Regions from separate parts of the Ectopseudomonas khazarica genome, predicted to be linked through region 1. Evidence: predicted binding sites of a transcription regulator. Region 1 holds the regulator's gene; the other holds the start of a gene.
What was found. Region 1 encodes FliA, which starts transcription of late flagellar genes. Its sites were predicted from a motif close to CTAAAGTTTNNNNNNNNNNNGCCGNTAA; they were not measured.

Region 1 (5,256 bases):
CACCAAGTGCACCAGCGGGTCGGCCAGGGCCTCGACGAGGTTCTTGTCGAGGTCGGTCTCTTCGCCCACCAGCTCGAGGTTGATCTCTTTCTTCAGGTTGCGCGCCAGATCGCGGACCAGACGCGGGAAGCGCCCGAACACCTTCTTGATCGGCTGCATGCGGGTCTTCATCACCGAGGTCTGCAGGTCCGCAGTGACCACGTCGAGGTTCGACACCGCCTTGGACATCGCCTCGTCGCCGCTGTTGAGACCCAGGCGCACCAGGCGGTTACGCACCAGCACCAGCTCGCCGACCATGTTCATGATCTCGTCGAGGCGCGCGGTGTCGACGCGTACGGTGGTTTCCGCTTCGCTCGCCGCCGGTGCCTTGTCGCCAGCAGGTGCCGGCGCGGCTGCGGCGCGGCCAGCAGCGGGCTCGGCCTTGGCCGGAGCGGCCGGCTTGGCGGGCGCAGCAGGCGCAGCAGCCTTGGCCGCTGCGGCGGGCTTGGCCGCAGGTGCAGCCGGTTTCGCTGCCGGAGCGGGAGCAGCCGGCTCACTCGGTGGTACGAACTTGCCCTTGCCGTGCAACTGATCGAGCAGCGACTCGAACTCGTCGTCGGTGATGTCATCACCGGCAGGCGCCGGCGGTTCGCTGGCAGCGACGGCTGGCGCGGCGGTTTCGGCCGGGCCGGAGAACTGCCCCTTGCCGTGCAGCTGGTCGAGCAGCGCCTCGAATTCATCGTCGGTGATGTCGTCACTGGCAGGCGCCGCCGCAGGTGCGGCAGCACCGGCGGTGCTGGCAGGCGTCTCGACCGGGCCACTGAACTGCCCCTTGCCATGCAACTGGTCGAGCAGCGACTCGAACTCGTCGTCGGTGATGTCGTCACTGGCAGGCGCCGCCGCTTCCACGGCCGGGGCATCGCCCAGGGCGTCGAGCAGCTGTTCGAACTCGCTGTCGGTGATGTCGCCGGACGCCGCAGCAGCCGCAACCGGCTCAGGCTCGGGCTCGGGTTCCGGCGCGGCTGTCACGACCGGCGCAGGCGCCGGCTCGGCACCAGCCGGTTCAGCCAGGCGCGCCAGCGCGGCCAGCAGTTCCGGCGTGGCAGGCGTCGGCTCGCGGCGCTCGCGCACCTCGCCGAACATGCCGTTGACTGCATCAAGAGCCTCGAGCACCACGTCCATCAGCTCCGAGTCGACGCGACGCTCACCCTTGCGCAGGATGTCGAACACGTTCTCGGCTATGTGGCAGCACTCCACCAGCTCGTTGAGCTGGAGGAAGCCCGCTCCGCCCTTGACGGTATGGAAACCGCGAAAGATGGCGTTGAGCAGGTTCATGTCGTCCGGCCGGCTTTCCAGCTCGACCAACTGCTCGGACAACTGTTCGAGAATCTCGCCGGCCTCTACCAGGAAGTCCTGGAGGATCTCTTCATCGGCGCCGAAGCTCATATTGTGTGCTCCTTAGAACCCTAGGCTGGACAGCAGGTCGTCGACATCGTCCTGACTGGAGGCAACGTCATCACGCTTATCGGCATGAATCTGCGGACCTTCACCCCGCGATGGCTCTTTTATTTTTTCCTGTTCGGCACGCAACGCTTCGTGGTCATGCTGAATGCCGGCAAAACGGTCGACCTGGCTGGCCATCAGCATCAGCTTGAGCAGGTTGCCTTCCACCTCGGTCACCAGCTGGGTGACCCGCTTGATCACCTGCCCGGTGAGGTCCTGATAGTCCTGCGCCAGCAGAATGTCGTTGAGGTGATTGGACAGTTTGGCGCCGTCACGCTCGCTGCGCGCGAGGAACAGCTCGACGCGCTTGGCCAGCTCGCGGAACCCTTCGGCGCCCATCTCGCGACGCATGAAACGGCCCCATTCGGCGCTCAGGCTCTGCGCCTCATCGCTCAGGTCATTGACCAGCGGAGCGCTCTGCTCCACCAGGTCCATGGTGCGGTTGGCCGCCCTCTCGGTCTGGGTAACGACGTAGTTCAGGCGTTCGGTCGCATCGGCGATCTGCGACAGCTCCTGCGCATGCGGCATGCGCGGGTCGATCTGAAAGTTGACGATGGCGTTGTGCAACTCACGGGTCAGCTTGCCGACCTCGTGATAGAGCCCGCGATCACGGACCTTGTTGAGTTCGTTGATCAGTTGCACCGCGGCGCCGAAATTGCCTTGTTCGAGGCTATCGACCAGGTCACGGGCGTTGTTTTTCAGGGTCGACTCGAGGTCACCCATCGTGGAGTCATCATGTTCCATAGCACCCTCGCGGCCGACATCAGCCGTTGACTCGCTCGAAGATCTTCTCGATCTTTTCCTTCAGCACCTGGGCGGTGAAGGGTTTGACCACGTAGCCATTCACGCCGGCCTGAGCCGCCTCGATGATCTGGTCGCGCTTGGCTTCGGCGGTCACCATCAGCACCGGCAGGTGCTTGAGACGCTCGTCGGCGCGAACGGCGCGCAGCAAGTCGATACCGGTCATGCCGGGCATGTTCCAGTCGGTCACCAGAAAGTCGAAGCTGCCGCTCTGCAGCATCGGCAGCGCCGACGTGCCGTCATCGGCTTCTGCGGTGTTGGTGAAACCCAAGTCCCGCAAGAGGTTCTTGATGATCCGTCGCATCGTCGAGAAATCGTCAACGATGAGGATTTTCATGTTCTTGTCCAAGTCGACCTCCGTACAGTCCCAAACGTATTGCGCTTGCAACTACGTCCTTTAATCGAGAAACCGCTTCCGCCTGCGAGTACGCCGCTGTTCAGCCTGCGCGCCATTCACTCAGTCGCGAGCGCAGGCGTGCCGCGCACTGACTGTGCAGTTGGCTCACACGTGACTCGCTAACCCCCAGCACTTCACCGATTTCTTTCAAGTTCAGTTCTTCATCGTAATACAGCGCCAGCACGAGACGTTCACGCTCGGGCAAACCGGCGATGGCCTCGGCCAAAGCCGCCTGAAAGCGTTCGTCTTCGAGGTCCCGCGAAGGTTCGAGGTGGGTGTGCCCGGCGTCTTCGTGCAACCCGCCGTGCTCGCCATCCTGCAAGAGGTCGTCGAAGCTGAACAGGCGGCTGCCCAAAGTGTCGCCAAGAATGCCGTAGTAATCCTCCAGACTCAATTGGAGTTCGGCAGCAACCTCGTGATCTTTAGCGTCGCGCCCGGTTCGGGCTTCGACTGCACGAATCGCATCGCTGACCATACGGCTGTTACGGTGCACGGAACGCGGCGCCCAATCGCCCTTGCGTACCTCGTCGAGCATGGCACCGCGAATGCGGATGCCGGCGAAGGTTTCGAAACTGGCACCCTTGCTGGAGTCGTATTTGCGCGAGGCCTCGAGCAGCCCGATCATCCCCGCCTGGATCAGATCATCGACCTGCACGCTGGCTGGCAGGCGTGCCAGCAGGTGGTAGGCGATGCGCTTGACCAGGGAGGCATAGCGCTCGATCAACTGGTGCTGGGAGTCCTGCGCCTGCGCCTTGTTGTACATACGAAGTCCAGAAGCTGCTGTCATACGGCACTGTCAGCCGTCGGTTGCTGCACCAGACGCTCGACGAAGAACTCCAGATGGCCGCGGGGGTTGGCCGGCAACGGCCAGGTGTCGACCTTCTGAGCAATCGCCTTGAACGCCAGGGCGCACTTGGATCGTGGGAACGCCTCATAGACGGCACGCTGCTTCTGCACGGCCTTGCGCACGCACTCGTCGTAGGGCACGGCGCCGACATACTGCAGGGCGACATCAAGAAAACGATCCGTCACCTTGGTCAGCTTAGCAAAGAGATTGCGCCCTTCCTGCGGACTGTGAGCCATGTTGGCCAGGACGCGGAAACGGCTGATGCCATGGTCACGGTTGAGCAGCTTGATCAGGGCGTAGGCATCGGTGATGGAGGTCGGTTCGTCGCACACCACCACGAGGATTTCCTGCGCCGCCCGGACGAAGCTGACCACCGCGTCGCCGATACCGGCGGCGGTGTCGATCACCAGGACATCGAGGTTTTCGCTGATGTCGCTGAATGCCTGGATCAGCCCGGCATGCTGCATCGGCGTGAGGCTGACCATGCTCTGCGTGCCCGACGCGGCCGGCACGATGCGAATGCCGCCCGGCCCCTGCAGCAGCACGTCACGCAGATCGCACTCGCCGGCGATCACATCGGCCAGGGTGCGCTTGGGTGTGAGCCCCAGCAGCACGTCGACGTTGGCCAGCCCCAGGTCGGCGTCCATCAGCATCACCCGCCGACCGAGGTCGGCCAGGGCCATGGACAGATTCACCGACACATTGGTCTTGCCGACGCCACCCTTGCCGCCGGTCACCGCAATCACCTGTACGGGATGCATACCCATGTTCTTTCTACACCTTGTCTAACTTCGACTTGACCATCAGGCCGTTCACTCCCGCGCTCATGCGCGAGAGGGTGCAACATCGTCGCCGTTCAGCCGGCGCGCTGCGCGGGCTGGTGATAGAGCCCGGCGAACAACTGCGCCATGGCGTCCTCACTCGGCTCCTCCGCAGACTGCAGGCCCACTGCGCGGCTGACCAGCTGGTGGCTGCGCGGCACCTGCAGGTCATCCGGAATGCGCGGCCCGTCTGTCACATAGGCTACCGGCAGATGCTGGCCTATAGCCAGACCCAATACCTCGCCCAGGCTCGCAGCCTCGTCCAGCTTGGTCAGTATGCAACCAGAAAGTCCGCAGCGCTTGTAACTATGGTAGGCCGCCTTGAGCACTTGGTTCTGACTCGTTGCCGCCAAAACCAGATAATTCTTCGACTTGATGCGTGGCGACGCCAGGCTCTCCAGCTGCAGGCGCAGTGCCGGATCGTTACCCGGCAGGCCTGCGGTGTCGACCAGCACCACGCGTTTCTTGGCCAGCGGCGTCAGAGCCTGCAGCAGAGACTGACCGGGATCGACCTGGGTCACCGATACGCCAAGGATACGCCCAAGCGTCTTCAGTTGCTCCTGTGCGCCAATACGATAGCTGTCCATGCTCACCAGAGCGACCTGCTGCGCGCCGTACTTAAGCACGTAGCGCGCAGCCAGCTTGGCCAGCGTGGTGGTCTTGCCCATGCCGGCCGGACCGACCAGGGCGATCACCCCACCCTCTTCCAGCGGCTCGACCTTGGGCGTCCTGATCGCGTGAGCCAGGTGGGCCAGCAGCATGCGCCAGGCCTGACGCGGCTCGGCCACACCGGCCACCTTGCTCAGCAGGGCTTGCGACAGCTCGGCCGACAGGCCCATGCGCTGCAGGCGGCGCCAGAGGTTGGCCTGCTGCGGACGACGATTCTGCAACTGCCCCCAGGCGATGGA
Region 2 (5,256 bases), 1.8 Mb from region 1:
AACGCCGCATCATCGACAACTTCCTCGAAGAGCGCCGCCTGCACAAACAGCTGGCCGAATACGACTTCGATATCTGAAGCCGCACGAAAAAGCCCCGCAGACGCGGGGCTTCTTTCATCGACGCAGCAATCAGTCGCGACGCGAGGGCGAGAGCAACTCGACCTTGTAGCCGTCCGGGTCCTCGACGAAGGCCAGGATGCTCGTCCCATGCTTCATCGGCCCCGGCTCACGGGTGATCTTGCCGCCACGCGAGCGGATGTCCTCACAGGCCTTGTAGACGTCCTCCACTTCCAGGGCGATGTGGCCGTAGCCGCTGCCCAGCTCGTAGCTGTCGACGCCCCAGTTGTGGGTCAGTTCGATCACGCTGTTGTGGGCCTCGTCGCCATAGCCGACGAACGCCAGGGTGAACTGGCCGTCCGGATAGTCCTTGCGGCGCAGCAGGGTCATGCCCAGCACTTCGGTATAGAAGGCGATGGACTTGTCCAGGTCGCCGACACGCAGCATGGTGTGCAGCAGTCTCATGGCTGTTCTCCTCATCGGCCCGCTGTTGCCGGGCCCAGAATGACGAACCCCGGCGCGTGGCCGGGGTCGTTTGACACGCTGCAAGCAGTCTATCAGAGCAGCTTGCGGCCCTTGCCTGCGGCGATGCGCATGCGCAGGGCGTTGAGCTTGATGAAGCCCGCCGCGTCCTGCTGGTTGTAGGCGCCGCCGTCTTCCTCGAAGGTCGCGATGTTGGCGTCGAACAGCGAGTCGTCGGACTTGCGGCCGGTGACGATGACATTGCCCTTGTACAGTTTCAGGCGGACCACGCCGTTCACGTTGGCCTGCGAGGCGTCGATCATCTGCTGCAGCATGACGCGCTCCGGGCTCCACCAGAAACCGTTGTAGATCAGGCTGGCGTACTTCGGCATCAGCTCGTCTTTCAGGTGCGCCACTTCACGGTCGAGGGTGATCGACTCGATGGCGCGGTGCGCCTTGAGCATGATGGTGCCGCCGGGGGTCTCGTAGCAGCCACGGGACTTCATGCCGACGAAACGGTTCTCGACGATGTCCAGACGGCCGATGCCGTTCTCGCCACCGATGCGGTTCAGCTCGGCCAGCACCTGCGCCGGGCTCATGTCCTTGCCGTCGATGGCAACGATGTCACCGCCGCGGTAGGTCAGCTCGATGTAGGTGGGAACGTCCGGCGCCGCTTCCGGCGACTTGGTCCAGCGCCACATGTCTTCTTCGTGCTCGGTCCAGGTGTCTTCCAGCACGCCGCCCTCGTAGGAGATGTGCAGCAGGTTGGCGTCCATGGAGTACGGCGACTTCTTCTTGCCGTGGCGCTCGATCGGGATGGCGTGCTTCTCGGCATAGTCCATCAGCTTCTCGCGCGACAGCAGGTCCCACTCGCGCCACGGCGCGATGACCTTGACGCCCGGCTTCAGCGCGTAGGCGCCCAGCTCGAAACGCACCTGGTCGTTGCCCTTGCCGGTGGCGCCGTGGGAGATGGCGTCGGCGCCGGTCTCGTTGGCGATCTCGATCAGGCGCTTGGCGATCAGCGGACGGGCGATGGACGTACCCAGGAGGTACTCGCCTTCGTAGATGGTGTTGGCACGGAACATCGGGTAGACGAAGTCGCGGACGAATTCTTCGCGCAGGTCGTCGATGTAGATTTCCTTGACGCCCAGCGCCTGTGCCTTGGCACGGGCCGGCTCGACCTCTTCGCCCTGACCGAGGTCGGCGGTGAAGGTCACCACTTCACAGTTGTAGGTATCTTGCAGCCACTTGAGGATCACCGAGGTGTCCAGGCCACCGGAATAGGCCAGAACTACCTTTTTGACGTCCGCCATGCCATCACTCCACGGGTTGTACGGTAAAACCCGTGATTCTACTGACCCTGCCGGTCAATTTACAGAGGCGCGACAGCTTGTGATGACGAAGCGACGAGGATAAGCGGTCATTTTCCGGCCGTGGACGCCGGCGGCCACCCTCGAGCGGACTCGCGGCCCCGCCGCAGTGCCGCATGCCTCAGGAGGGCGTGCTGCCCGCAGGGTCGGCAGCCGGACTCGCCGGCGTGGTCTGTGGCGCCGCCTCCGGCACGGGCACGCGGTCCAGGCGCAGGGTCGCCCGGCGATTCCTGGCGCGGTTGGCCTCGCTGTTGTTCGGCACCAGCGGATAGCGCTCGCCGTGGAAGCGCACGGTAATCTGCTCGGCCGGGATGCCACCAGCCTTGAGATAGTCCTGCACGGCCAGCGCACGACGACGCGAGAGATCGCGGTTGGTCAGGCGATTGCCGGTGTTGTCGGCGTGGCCGTCGATCTGGAAGCTGTTGATGCTGGGGTCGGCCTTGACGAACTCGAGAACGATGTCGAGCTTGGCCCTGGCCATCGGATCCAGGTCGATGCCGCCGCCGGGGAAACCGATCTGCGCCTGGCGGATCTGGTCGAAGTTGACCGGCAGCAACTTGGCCGTACAAGCCTGGTAGTCATCGTAGGCCTGGTGAAACTTCACCGGCAGCAGGCGCACCTCCAGGCGCTCCCCACCATTGAAGGTACGGTGGCGCACCACTGGGCTGCGCCCTTCCAGCAGGCCACTGAGCAGGCGCGCGCCCTGCTCCTGCGAGGTGTTGAAAGGCACCTCGCCCTGGCCGACGCTGACCACGCCCAGGTTGATGTCCTCGCGTCCGGGCTGCCACGGCGCCGCAGCCGCCAGCAGGGTCGCCGAGCCGGCGCCCATCCAGTGTTCACGGGCCTTCAGGCGGAACGTCACCTGCTCACCGGCGCGGCGCACGAACTCGCCGCTGCCGAAGTTGCTGATCGGCTGGCTCAGGCGGCACTCGAACTGATCACCCTCGACCTTCCACTCCACCTTTTCCAGCCGGGTCTGGAAGCTGATGGCATGCGCCGGCAGGCACAGAGGCATGCCAGCCAGCAGGCTGATCAGGATGAAATAGGGCGCACGCACGGCAGGCTCCAGGGCGGTTCACGGCATTCTCTGCTGATATCGGTCAGCTGCGCGAAAACTTGACCCCCGTGCGTGATTGTCGCGTCGGCGCAAGCGCGAACAGCTGCTTTTCAGGTACCATGCGGCCACGTTTTACCCGCCTGGAAGCCTCCATGTCCGACCGTCTGACTCTTCTGCGTCCCGATGACTGGCACATCCACCTGCGCGACGGCGCGGTGCTGCCACACACCGTCGGCGATGCCGCGCGCACTTTCGGCCGCGCCATCATCATGCCCAACCTGGTACCGCCGGTGCGCAATACCGCCGAGGCCGACGCCTACCGCCAGCGCATTCTGGCCGCACGCCCGGCCGGCAGCCGTTTCGAACCGTTGATGGTGCTCTACCTCACCGACAACACCAGCCCCGAAGACGTGCGCGCGGCCAAGGCCAGCGGGTTCGTGCATGCGGCCAAGCTCTACCCGGCCGGCGCCACCACCAACTCCGACTCGGGCGTGACCAGCATCGACAAGATCTTCCCGGCCCTGGAAGCCATGGCCGAAGTCGGCATGCTGCTGCTGGTGCACGGCGAAGTGACCCGCGCCGAGATCGACGTGTTCGACCGCGAGAAGACCTTCATCGACGAGCACCTGAGCCGCGTGGTCGAGCGCTTCCCGACGCTCAAGGTGGTGTTCGAGCACATCACCACCCGTGACGCCGTGCAGTTCGTCGAGGCCGCCTCGGCCAACGTCGGCGCCACCATCACCGCGCACCACCTGCTGTACAACCGCAACCACATGCTGGTTGGCGGCATCCGCCCGCACTTTTATTGCCTGCCGATCCTCAAGCGCAACGTGCACCAGGAAGCCCTGCTCGACGCCGCCACCGGTGGCAACGCCAAGTTCTTCCTCGGCACCGACTCGGCGCCGCACGCCAAGCATGCCAAGGAAGCAGCCTGCGGCTGTGCCGGCTGCTACACCGCCTACGCCGCCATCGAGCTGTATGCCGAGGCCTTCGAACAGCGTGGCGCGCTGGACAAGCTGGAGGCGTTCGCCAGCTTCCATGGCCCGGACTTCTACGGCATGCCGCGCAACAGCGACAGCATCACCCTGGTGCGCGAAGAATGGACCGTACCGGCCAGCCTGCCGCTCGGCGAGAACAGCGTAGTGCCCCTGCGCGCGGGCGAAACCCTGCGCTGGAAGCTGCTGGAGGCCCAGGCATGAGCGAAGACAACTACGACGACGAACTGGACCCGAGCCTGCCGGCCGGCCCACGCTCGCCGATGGCAGCGCGCTTTCGTGGCTACCTGCCGGTCGTGGTGGACGTGGAGACCGGTGGCTTCAACAGCGCCACCGACGCGCTGCTGGAAATCGCCGCCACCACCATCGCCATGGACGAGACGGGTTTCCTCTACCCGGATCACACCCACTTCTTCCGCATCGAGCCCTTCGCGGGCGCCAACATCGAACAGGCGGCCCTGGAGTTCACCGGCATCAAGCTCGATCACCCGCTGCGCATGGCGGTGAGCGAGGACCATGCCCTGGGGGAAATCTTCAAGGGCATTCGCAAGTCGATCAAATCGGCCGGCTGCAAGCGCGCGATTCTGGTCGGGCACAACAGCAGCTTCGACCTCGGCTTCCTCAATGCCGCCGTGACGCGCTGCGGCATCAAACGCAACCCGTTCCACCCCTTCTCCAGTTTCGACACCGCCACGCTGGCCGGCCTCGCCTATGGCCAGACCGTACTGGCCAAGGCCTGCCAGGCTGCCGGTATCGAGTTCGACGGCAAGGAGGCGCACTCGGCGCGCTACGACACCGAGAAGACCGCCGAGCTGTTCTGCGGCATCGTCAACCGCTGGAAGGAAATGGGCGGCTGGGACGAGTTCGACCACTGATCCCCGCCTCCGTACGCGTATCAAAAAAACCGGCACCTGCCGGTTTTTTCATGCCTGGAAAATGCGCGACCTGCGCCGTTCGTCAGGAGGTGCGAGCATTCGCAATCGATCTTTGACAAGCATTCTCATTAACATTAGTATCCGATTCATCGAACAGAACCACCAAGGCGAGCCTTGCCCCATGTACGTCTGCCTCTGTGAAGGTGTCACCGATACACAAATCCGCGATGCGGTTTACGAAGGCTGCTGCAGCTATCGTGAAGTCCGCGGCTCGCTCGGCATCGCCAGCCAGTGCGGCAAGTGCGCCTGCCTGGCCAAGCAGGTCGTTCGCGAGACCATCGCCGAAGTGCAAAGCAGCCAGGCCTCCCTCGCCTACCCTGCAGGCTTCGTCGCCGCCTGACACAGGCCCCGCACACAAAGAACCGGATCTCAGCATCCGG

Region 2: JLK41_RS07245 (flagellar protein MotY) is a predicted target of FliA. The motif match lies at 2,983-3,010, and genes of this name have one in related genera.

What each region holds. Positions count from the first base shown of each region.
Region 1 is NZ_CP068551.1:3,367,488-3,372,743, forward strand. Features, by position in the region: gene JLK41_RS16050 (chemotaxis protein CheA) at 1-1,425, opposite strand, end outside; gene JLK41_RS16055 (protein phosphatase CheZ) at 1,438-2,226, opposite strand; gene JLK41_RS16060 (chemotaxis response regulator CheY) at 2,246-2,620, opposite strand; gene fliA (RNA polymerase sigma factor FliA) at 2,721-3,467, opposite strand; gene fleN (flagellar synthesis regulator FleN) at 3,464-4,294, opposite strand; gene flhF (flagellar biosynthesis GTPase FlhF) at 4,384-5,256, opposite strand, start outside.
Region 2 is NZ_CP068551.1:1,563,325-1,568,580, reverse strand. Features, by position in the region: gene JLK41_RS07260 (PA3496 family putative envelope integrity protein) at 1-77, shown strand, start outside; gene gloA (lactoylglutathione lyase) at 130-522, opposite strand; gene JLK41_RS07250 (argininosuccinate synthase) at 615-1,832, opposite strand; gene JLK41_RS07245 (flagellar protein MotY) at 2,011-2,946, opposite strand; gene pyrC (dihydroorotase) at 3,099-4,145, shown strand; gene rnt (ribonuclease T) at 4,142-4,816, shown strand; gene JLK41_RS07230 (bacterioferritin-associated ferredoxin) at 4,998-5,216, shown strand.